3 regions of the Pseudorhodoferax sp. LjRoot39 genome follow, and region 1 is predicted to be linked to each of the others. Evidence: predicted binding sites of a transcription regulator. Region 1 holds the regulator's gene; each other region holds the start of a gene.
What was found. Region 1 encodes LexA, which represses DNA repair genes until DNA is damaged. Its sites were predicted from a motif close to ACTGTATNNNNATACAGT; they were not measured.
Positions count from the first base shown of each region.

Region 2: ACSQ4M_RS37955 (LexA family protein) is a predicted target of LexA. The motif match lies at 1,421-1,438, and genes of this name have one in related genera.
Region 3: recA (recombinase RecA) is a predicted target of LexA. The motif match lies at 1,908-1,925, and genes of this name have one in related genera.

Region 1 covers NZ_CAXUQL020000001.1:5,358,223-5,361,492, reverse strand. The annotation lists gene ACSQ4M_RS25005 (hypothetical protein) at 1-34, shown strand, start outside; gene ACSQ4M_RS25000 (D-2-hydroxyacid dehydrogenase family protein) at 67-1,074, opposite strand; gene ACSQ4M_RS24995 (hypothetical protein) at 1,160-1,447, opposite strand; gene lexA (transcriptional repressor LexA) at 1,572-2,261, opposite strand; gene ACSQ4M_RS24985 (asparaginase) at 2,365-3,270, shown strand, end outside.
Region 2 covers NZ_CAXUQL020000003.1:31,514-34,783, forward strand. The annotation lists gene ACSQ4M_RS37950 (ArdC family protein) at 59-958, opposite strand; gene ACSQ4M_RS37955 (LexA family protein) at 1,493-1,861, shown strand; gene ACSQ4M_RS37960 (Y-family DNA polymerase) at 1,863-3,116, shown strand.
Region 3 covers NZ_CAXUQL020000001.1:580,363-583,632, reverse strand. The annotation lists gene ACSQ4M_RS02730 (MFS transporter) at 1-337, opposite strand, end outside; gene recX (recombination regulator RecX) at 338-796, opposite strand; gene recA (recombinase RecA) at 793-1,848, opposite strand; gene ACSQ4M_RS02715 (MarR family winged helix-turn-helix transcriptional regulator) at 1,990-2,466, shown strand; gene ACSQ4M_RS02710 (response regulator) at 2,500-3,174, shown strand; gene ACSQ4M_RS02705 (sensor histidine kinase) at 3,171-3,270, shown strand, end outside.

The sequences.
Region 1 (3,270 bases):
CGAGGCGCGCATCGCGCCCAAGTCCACGCGCTGAGGTCCCGGGGGGCTACCGCCCCCTCGAGGCCTTCAGCGGCGTACCTGCAGTGAGCCCGGGTTGACGATGTTGGTGGGCGTGCCGCGGATGTAGTTCAGCACGTTGTCGAATGCGGCGTTGAAGTACATCTCGTAGCTCTGCAGTTCCACATAGCCGATGTGCGGCGTGCAGATGCAGTTCTCCAGACGCAGCAGCGCGTGGCCCTGCAGGATGGGTTCGCTTTCGAACACGTCGACGGCAGCCATGCCGGGGCGGCCGCGGTTCAGGCCGGCCAGCAGCGCATCGGGCTCGATGAGTTCGGCGCGCGAAGTGTTGACCAGCAGCGAGGTCGGCTTCATGCGCGCCAGGTCGTCGAGCTTGACGATGCCGCGTGTCTCCTCGTTGAGGCGCAGGTGCAGCGACAGCACGTCGCTGTTGGCGAACAGCTCCTCCTGGCTGGCCGCGATCTGGTGGCCGTCGGCCAGCGCGCGCTCGCAGGAGCCGGCCCGCCCCCAGACCAGCACGCGCATGCCGAAGGCGCGTGCATAGGTGCTGACGATCTGGCCGATGCGGCCGTAGCCGAAGATGCCCATGGTGCGTTCGCGCAGCACCGTGCCCAGGCCGAAGTTGGGCGGCATGGAGGCGGTCTTCATGCCGGATTGCTGCCAAGCACCATGCTTGAGGTTGCCGATGTACTGCGGCAGACGGCGCGTGGCCGCCATGATCAAGGCCCAGGTCAGTTCGGCCGGTGCCACCGGCGAGCCCACGCCTTCGGCCACGGCCACGCCGCGTTCGGTGCAGGCCGCCACATCGATGTGCGGGCCGACGCGCCCTGTTTGCGCGATCAGCTTGAGGCGGGGAAGTTTCTCGATCAGCGCCCGGTTCAGGTGGGTGCGTTCGCGGATCAGCACAAGGATGTCCGCGTCACGCAGCCGGACCGACAACTGTCCCAGGCCCTTGACGGTGTTGGTGTAGACCTTGGCCGCATAGGGTTCGAGCTTGGCTGCGCATTCGAGCTTGCGCACCGCGTCCTGGTAGTCATCGAGGATCACAATGTTCATGCGGCCATTGTGCCTCGCGCCCCCATGGCGCCAGGGCGCCAGCGGGTATGGCGCCCACGCTGGGCGCTGCTCCCATGCCGCGTCGTCAGTGCCGTGTGGACGCGGATTCCACTGCGGCCAAGCGGTCCAGTTCTGCGCACACATCGGCCATGCGGCCGGAGATGACCATGCGGCCCGCCGCCGTGCGGGGTTGGTGCGGCTCCAGCACGCGCAACACGCGCAGGGCCGGTGTGGGGCGGGCCACGGCGGGCACCACCTGCAACGACCGGCGGCGCAGCCGCTGCTGCAGGCGGCCCGCCAGCCGCGGACCGAACTCCTCAAACCACTGCGGCAACCGGGCCACGCGCACGGCGGTCAGCATTGCGATTCCCATTTCAAACTCCTTCCGTCCATCGGGCGGATTGGGGCAGGATTGGTTGAAAGGCACAGCACCAGGGTTGCCGCGCGCTGCGCGGCGGACGCCCGCCACCTGACACTGTGCGAAAAGGCTTGGGGGCCTACATCAGCATGGTGTTGCGGATCAGCCCCACGGCCAGGCCTTCAATCTCGAAGGGGTCGCCGGGCTCCACGAAGATGGTGGGGTAGTCGGGGTTCTCGGGGTGCAGTTCGATGCTGTCGGCGGTGCGCTTGTAGCGCTTGACGGTGACATCGTCGCCGAGTCGGGCCACGACGATCTGGCCGTTCTTGGCATCCTTGGTGGCGCGCACGGCGAGCAGGTCGCCGTCCATGATGCCGGCGTCGCGCATGGACATGCCGCGCACCCGCAGCAGGTAGTCGGGCTTGTGCTGGAACAGGCTGCTTTCCACGTAGTAGGTCTGGTCCACGTGCTCCTGCGCGAGGATGGGCGAGCCCGCTGCCACGCGGCCGATCAGCGGCAGGGCCAGTTGCGCCAATTCCTGCAGGGGCAGCGTGAACTGCTTGCTGCGGCGTTCGTTGACCGAGCGCAGCATGTCACTGCGCAGGCGGATGCCGCGCGAGGTGCCGCTCACGAGTTCGATGACGCCCTTGCGCGCCAGGGCCTGCAGGTGTTCTTCTGCGGCGTTGGCGGACTTGAAGCCCAGTTCGGCGGCAATCTCTGCACGCGTGGGCGGGGCGCCAGTGTTCGCGATGGCGGCCTGGATCAGTTCCAGGATCTGTTGCTGGCGTGCCGTGAGCTTGGCCGGAAATGCAGAAGAGGCGTCTGGCATGGCAGTTCCTTGTGCGACGTGGTACAGCTACCCTATGGGCTGGAGCGACACAGTGGTCTGTGTAAATTTCCAGTACCTGTATTTTCAATCAGTTTCTACAAGCATGCAAGCACCAGACGTATTTCCAGGGGCATCCCCGCGCACGCTGCTCGTCCTGGGCTCGGGCGGAACCATCGCGGGCCTGGCGCCGCGTGCGGGCGACACGCTGGGCTACCAGGCGGCCCAGGTCGGCGTGGCGCAGCTGTTGGCGGGCTTCGAGGCGCCGCCCGGCTGTGTGCTGCAGGTCGAGCAGGTGGCGCAGATCGACAGCAAGGACATGGATGCCGCGGTGTGGCTGCGGCTGGCGCAGCGCTGCGCCGAGGCACTCGCGCGCGACGATGTGCAGGGCATCGTGATCACGCACGGCACCGACACGCTGGAGGAGACGGCCTACTTCCTGCAGGCGGTGCTGGCGCCGGCCAAGCCGGTGGTGCTGGCGTGCGCGATGCGGCCTGCCAACGCGGCCATGCCGGACGGGCCGCAGAACCTGCGCGACGCGCTCGCCGTGGCGGCGCAGCCGGGTGCGCACGGCGTGGTGGCCGTCTGTGCCGGCGTGGTGCATGCAGCGTTCGACGTGCGCAAGGTGCACGGCTACCGGCTGGACGCCTTCGGCTCGGGGGACGCCGGCCCGTTGGGCTATGTGGAGGCGGGCGCCTTGCGCCAGTTGCGGGACTGGCCGCAGACCGTGCCCACGGCCGGACTGCTGGCACGGCTGCCGGCAGTGCCGCAGGCCTGGCCGCGGGTGGAGATCGTGTTCAGCCACGCGGGCGCGAGCGGCGCCGGTGTCGATGCGCTGGTGCGCGACGGCGCGCGCGGCATCGTGGTCGCTGCAACCGGCAATGGCAGCGTGCACCATGCATTGGAAGCGGCCCTGCTGCGCGCACAGGCAGCGGGCTTGCGCGTGCTGCGCGCCAGCCGCTGCGAGCAGGGGCGGGTGATGGGAGGAGGGGGCGACGCGCTGCCCGGGGCC
Region 2 (3,270 bases), on a different contig from region 1:
CCAGCCAGGAGGCCCGAGGTCTGCGGCGTCGGGGGCCATCCCCCGATGTTCGAAACCATCAACCCGCCTGCAGGCTCTGCAGGAAATCCGCGGCGCGCTGGGCATGGGCAGCGGCCGTGAAGATAGCGCGGCGGTCCTGCTTGAGCACCTGCAGCCAGTGCGCCAGGTAGGCGGCATGGTCTTCACGCACCTCGAGCGCGATGCCCAAATCGGCACAGAGAAACGCGGCACCCATTTCGGCCACCAGCTCCTCGAACGCGTAGGCCTCATCCCCGAAGCGTTTGCCAAAGGTGCGGGCTTCCCGCGATTCGTGGCCAGTCCAGTGGATCAGCTCATGCGCTTTGGTGGCGGCGTAGCTTTCGGGGTCACGGAACGCGCCGGGCTCGGGCAGCTGGATGAGATCGGCCGCCGGCGAGAAGAACGCGTGTCCACCCCCATGGCGAACAACGGCACCGGTCTTCGCAAAGAAGATCTCGGCGGCGTCGATCAACGGCATGGCAGGCAGAGCAGGGGAGGGGGTCAGCTGGTAACGCGCAGGCAGGCCATCAATCTGGTCTGCGTTGAATACCGTGTAGCCCTTCATGAAGGCAATGGCGCGTTCTGCTTCCTCGCCTTGGGCGTTGGTTTCGGTCTTGGTGTAGCGGTCGGCATAGACCACGGAGGAGCCGGATTCGCCCTTGCGCACCTGGCCACCGAACTCCTGGGCCTGTTTGTAGGTCATCCAGGTCGGCGAACGAAACCCTTTGTCGATCGCATCGCTCCACAGCAGCACGACATTGATGCCGCGATACGGCGTGCCGTTGTGCCGCAGGGGACGGCCCATCGGGTCGGGGTTGCCGCTGACGGTCCACGGGCGCATCCAGGTGCGCACACCGCGTTCCAGATCGGCCACGATCTTGTCGGTCACGCGGGCATACACATCGGTCTTGGGAGCCTGGGTCTTGCTGCTTGCTTTCACGGTTTTCTCCTTAGGGCTAGGGGTGCAAATGGCTGCACCCCGTGCCCCTCGGCGAGAGCGGGGCTAGCAACGGGCAAGGGCAGGGCGCCGGAGGGGGATCACCCGGCCTGCACGACTGCAAGGAGGAAGGTTGGGGAGACCGGCGAACTGGCGCGACAGCGCTTTACCCTCGACCGGCGCGAGGGGAGACCCCTTAGCCATTGAAGAGCGCTGCAGGCGAAGCCGGAAGACGCAGAGACAGCGGGGAGGGCGCGCAAGCGTCTTCTCCGCCATGCTGTGTTCGCGCAAAGGATCGTGACCGTATGGCTGAGACCGCCAGGGCTCAGGGCGCGAAGCGCGTAGAGCTTGGTCTTTGGGCGGAACGCCGAAAGATGCGCCCAGTTTTCTGCCTCATAGCTCGATTACAAACCTACATGTTTGCATGCATGCATCAATACATGCATTTATACGCCGCCGTTAGCGCATGTATAAAATCACAGTACCCATTCCCGAAATCGTATTGCTTCGGGTGCGCGTTCCTGCTTATGTCCTTCCATGACCAGCTATCAAGGCGACAAGACCACGGGCTTTCAGAGCCCGGCGCAGGACTATGTCCAGCCGGTCATCGACCTGGCTGAGCGTTTGAATCTGCGCCGGCCGGGCATCTACCCGGTGCGCGTCGTGGGCCAGGCCCTGGCCGAGCGCGGCATCCGCCACGGCGATGTGCTGGTGGCCAATGCCGCAGCCGATCCGACGGCAGGGAAGGTGTGTGTGGCCTTCATCAATTCCGATGTCATCCTGGCAACCCTGAGCTTCAAGGAAGACACGTGGTGGCTGCGGCCGACGCGCAGCGAACCCGTTGCGGTCGCCGAGGACATCGAGATCTGGGCCATCGTCGAGGCGCTGGTGCGGTTTCAGGTGTGAAATGCTGGCCCTGATCGACGGCAACAGCTTCTACTGCTCCTGCGAACGCGCCTTCGATCCGTCCTTGCGGCACCGTCCGGTGGTGGTGCTCTCCAACAACGATGGATGCGCGATTGCCCGCACGCAGGAAGCCAAAGATCTCGGCCTCAAGATGGGCGAGCCCTGGCACCTGGCACGCCACAAGCCGGAGTTCCGCGACGTGGTGTGGAAGTCCTCGAACTACGCGTTGTATGGCGACATGAGCCGGCGCATGTTCGAGGTGCTGCACGACTTCGTGCCCAGCGTCGAGCCCTATTCCATCGATGAGATGTTCCTCGACCTGGTCGGCCTGCAAGGCGACCTGGCTGAACTCAGCGCCCGCATCCGCGCGACGGTGCGGCGCGTGGCCAAGATTCCGACTTGCGTGGGGATCGGTCCAACAAAGACCATCGCCAAGATGGCCAACCGCGTGGCCAAGGCGGATCGCGATGGTCCGGGAATCTGCGACCTGTCGACGGCGGCCGCGCGCGCAGAGGCCTACAAAACGCTGCCCACGTCGCTGGTGTGGGGCCTGGGGCCGGCAGCACAGGCGAAGCTCAAAGGCGCCGGTATCAACACGGTGGCCGAGCTGGTGGCGTTCCCTGCAGACGAGATGCGCAAACTGCTGACGGTGACCGGCCTGCGCACGCAAAGCGAGCTGCAGGGCATCGCCTGCATGCCGTTCGCGCTGGTGCCGGCCACGAAGAAATCGCTGGCCGTCACGCGCTCGTTCGGCCGAGCGATCATCGAGTGGGACGAGATGCGCGAGGCTGTGGCCAGCTACACCGCGCGCGCGGCAGAAAAACTGCGCAGCCACGGCCTGGTGGCTTCTGCGGTGCAGGTGTTCATGCACACCAACCGCTTCAACGGCGACCCGCCCTATGCCAACCAGGCAACGGTGTCGTTGGAGCCCAGTGCGGACAGCTTCGCGCTGATCGGAACCACGGTGAAAGTCGCGCACAGCATGTGGCGCGATGGGTTTCGCTACGCCAAGGCGGGGGTGGTGTTCATCGATCTATGCCGCGCAGCGGAGATGCCAGCGCAGTTCTTCCCCACCCGCGATCCGGTGCGGTCTGCAGCCTTGATGCACACGCTAGACACCTTGAATCGCCGCTTTGGCCGCGACACCTTGCGACCAGGCGGCACCGGCGCTACGCCTGACTGGTCGATGCGCCGCGCCAACGTATCGCCAGCCTACACCACCGAGTTCAAGGATCTGTTGAACGCTCGTGCATGATTACATGTTTGCATGCAATTTTTCGCTACATCCTCTCCGCGTTGGCGTCGCTTCAGCGTTGTCCCCCGAAAAGCAATCTTGTGAATTAATCTGATGGACGAAGGACTTGACGCATACATTGGCTTGCCGGACGATCTTGTTCATCGGAGGACAT
Region 3 (3,270 bases), 4.8 Mb from region 1:
ACACCGGCGCGCAGGCCAGGCCGAGGCCGGCCTGGGCCAGCATGGCCGTCGGCCCATTCGGCGTGAACACGAACAGCAGCGAGGAGAACACGCCGATGGACATCAGCCAGCGCGTGGGCCGGCCCACGCCGTAGCGGTCGAACGCGATCCCGACCGGGATCTGCGCGACCGCGAACGACAGGAAGAAGCAGGAGGACAGCAGGCCGAAACCAGCGGCCGACAGGCCGAGGTCGCGTTGCAGCTCGGGTGCGATCACGGCCAGGCAGCTGCGGAAGAACTGGCTCAGGCCGAAGGCGAAGGTCAGCGCCGAGAGGGCGCGTGCAGGAGAAGCGGGCATTCAGTCCGCATTGTCGGGCCGGTGCCGCAGCACGCGCGTCACCACCGCGCCCGAGAAACCACGCGCCAGCAGGAAGCGGCTTTGCCTGGCGTGTTCGCGCGCGTCGGCTGCCGGCGCGAAGCGGCGCTGCCACAGCGCCAGTGCACGTTCGAACTCGCTGTCGGCCAGGCCGGCCACGGCCTCGGTGATGGCGGCCGACGCCACCCCCCTGCGTTGCAGTTCCTGGCGTAGCCGCAGTGCGCCGTACTGGGCTGCGCGCTGGTGCAGCACGGACTCGACCACCCGCGCCTCGCTGATGAAGCCCTTGGCCTGCAGCTCGTCCAGCGCGCGCGCCAGTTCCTCGGCGTCTTCGGTGTGGCGCGCCAGCTTGCGCTCGAGCTCGGGGCGCGAATGTTCGCGCTGGGAGAGCATGCGCAGCGCCCTGCCTTTCAGCGAGAGCGCAGGCCGGGCGCCGGTCACTCGCCCTTGGCGGGCGCGGCGGCGGGCGGCAGCAACGCGATGCCCAGGTTCTCGCGCACCTTGTTCTCGATCTCGCGCGCCAGGTCGGCGTTCTCGCGCAGGAACTCGCGGGCGTTGTCGCGGCCCTGGCCGATCTTCTCGCCGTTGTAGGCGTACCAGGCGCCGGACTTGTCGACGATGCGCGCCTCCACGCCCATGTCGATGATCTCGCCTTCGCGCGAGATGCCCTCGCCGAACAGGATGTCGAACTCGGCCGTCTTGAACGGTGGCGCTACCTTGTTCTTGACCACCTTGACCTTGGTCTCGTTGCCGATGGCCTCGTCGCCCTTCTTGATGGTGCCGGTGCGGCGGATGTCGATGCGCACCGAGGCGTAGAACTTCAGCGCGTTGCCGCCCGTGGTGGTTTCGGGGCTGCCGAACATCACGCCGATCTTCATGCGGATCTGGTTGATGAAGATGACCATGCAATTGGTCTTCTTGATCGTGGCCGTGAGCTTGCGCAGCGCCTGGCTCATCAGGCGGGCCTGCAGGCCGGGCAGGGAGTCGCCCATTTCGCCTTCGAGTTCGGCCTTGGGCGTCAGCGCGGCGACCGAGTCGACCACGATCAGGTCCACGGCGCCCGAGCGCACCAGGCTGTCGACGATTTCCAGGGCCTGCTCACCGGTGTCGGGCTGGCTGATCAGCAGCTCCTGCAGGTTCACGCCCAGCTTCTGCGCGTACTGGATGTCCAGCGCATGCTCGGCATCGACGAAGGCGCAGGTGCCGGCCTGCTTCTGCATCTCGGCAATGACCTGCAGCGTCAGCGTGGTCTTGCCCGAGGATTCCGGGCCGTAGATCTCGACCACGCGGCCGCGCGGCAGGCCGCCCACGCCCAGCGCGATGTCCAGGCCCAGCGAGCCGGTGGAGACCACCTGGATGTCCTCGATCACCTCGCCTTCGCCCAGGCGCATGATGGTGCCCTTGCCGAATTGCTTTTCGATCTGGGCCAGGGCGGCCTGCAAGGCCTTGGTGCGTTCTGCTTGGGCGGGATTGGGTTTCACTGGGGCGTCCATGAAAAATCTCCTTGAGATCAATGACTTGCGAACTGCATCTGAACTGTGACTACATACTGTCTGGATGCTTGACCAGTAGTGTAGTGCAGCTGTTGATTTGAAGAATCATGTTTTTTGGTCAGTTTGCCTTACGATCTGCGGATGCAGGCCACCGACCCGGACGAGGCCTGGCGCACCACCCATCTGGGCCGTTTGATGGGTGAGGCGCTGCGCCGTTTCGATGCGCGCGTGCTGGCGCTCATGGCCCACGACGTGCAGGTGCCGCTGGCCCTGTCCAACCTTGCGGCGCGGGCCCAGGTCAGCGCCGCCCACGTGCACATCACACGGCACCTGGACGTGGCCGGCACGCGGCCCGGCGTGCTGGCCGAGCGTGCCGGCATGAGCAAGCAGGCCATGGGCGACCTGATCGCGCAATGCGAGGCCTGGGGCCTGGTCACGCGGGTGGCGGATCCACACGATGCGCGGGCCCGTGTCGTGCGCTTCACGCCCGATGGCCTGGCCTGGCAGCAGGCTTTCCGCGGTGCGCTGGCCCAGGCCGAGGCCGAGTTCCGCGAGGCGGTCGGGGCCGAGGTGGCCACCGTCGTGAGCCTGGGGCTGGAGGCCTATGTGGGCTCCTAGAATTTCTGCTTCACCTGCCAACCGGAGAACCGCATGCGCATTCTGATCGCCGAGGATGACCAGGTCCTGGCCGACGGCCTGCTGCGCGCATTGCGCAGCTCCGGCGCGGCCGTGGACCACGTGGCCAGCGGCACAGAGGCCGATGCCGCGCTGCGCACCAGCAGCCAGTTCGACCTGCTGATCCTGGACCTGGGCCTGCCGCGCATGCACGGCCTGGAGGTGCTGCGCGCGCTGCGCGGCCGCGGCTCGGCCTTGCCGGTGCTGATCCTGACGGCCGCGGACAGCGTCGAAGAGCGCGTCAAGGGCCTGGACTACGGCGCCGACGACTACATGGCCAAGCCCTTCTCGCTGCAGGAGCTCGAGGCCCGCGTGCGCGCGCTCACGCGGCGCGGCAGCGGCGCCACCAGCAGTTCGATCCGCCACGGCCCGCTGGAGTACGACCAGGCCGGCCGCGTGGCCACCATCGACGGCCGCATGGTTGAACTCTCCGCGCGCGAACTGGGCCTGCTGGAGGTGCTGCTGCAGCGCGCTGGCCGCCTGGTCAGCAAGGACCAGCTGGTCGAGCGCCTGTGCGAGTGGGGCGAGGAGGTCTCGACCAACGCGATCGAGGTCTACATCCACCGCCTGCGCAAGAAGATCGAGAAGGGCCCGATCCGCATCGCCACGGTCCGCGGGCTCGGCTACTGCCTCGAAAAAATCAACGCGTGAAGATCTTCCAGCGCGAGCAGCGTTCGCTGTTCGGCGAAATCCTGGACTGGATGCTGACGCCGCTGCTGCTGCTGTGGCCGGTCAGCCTGGTGCTGA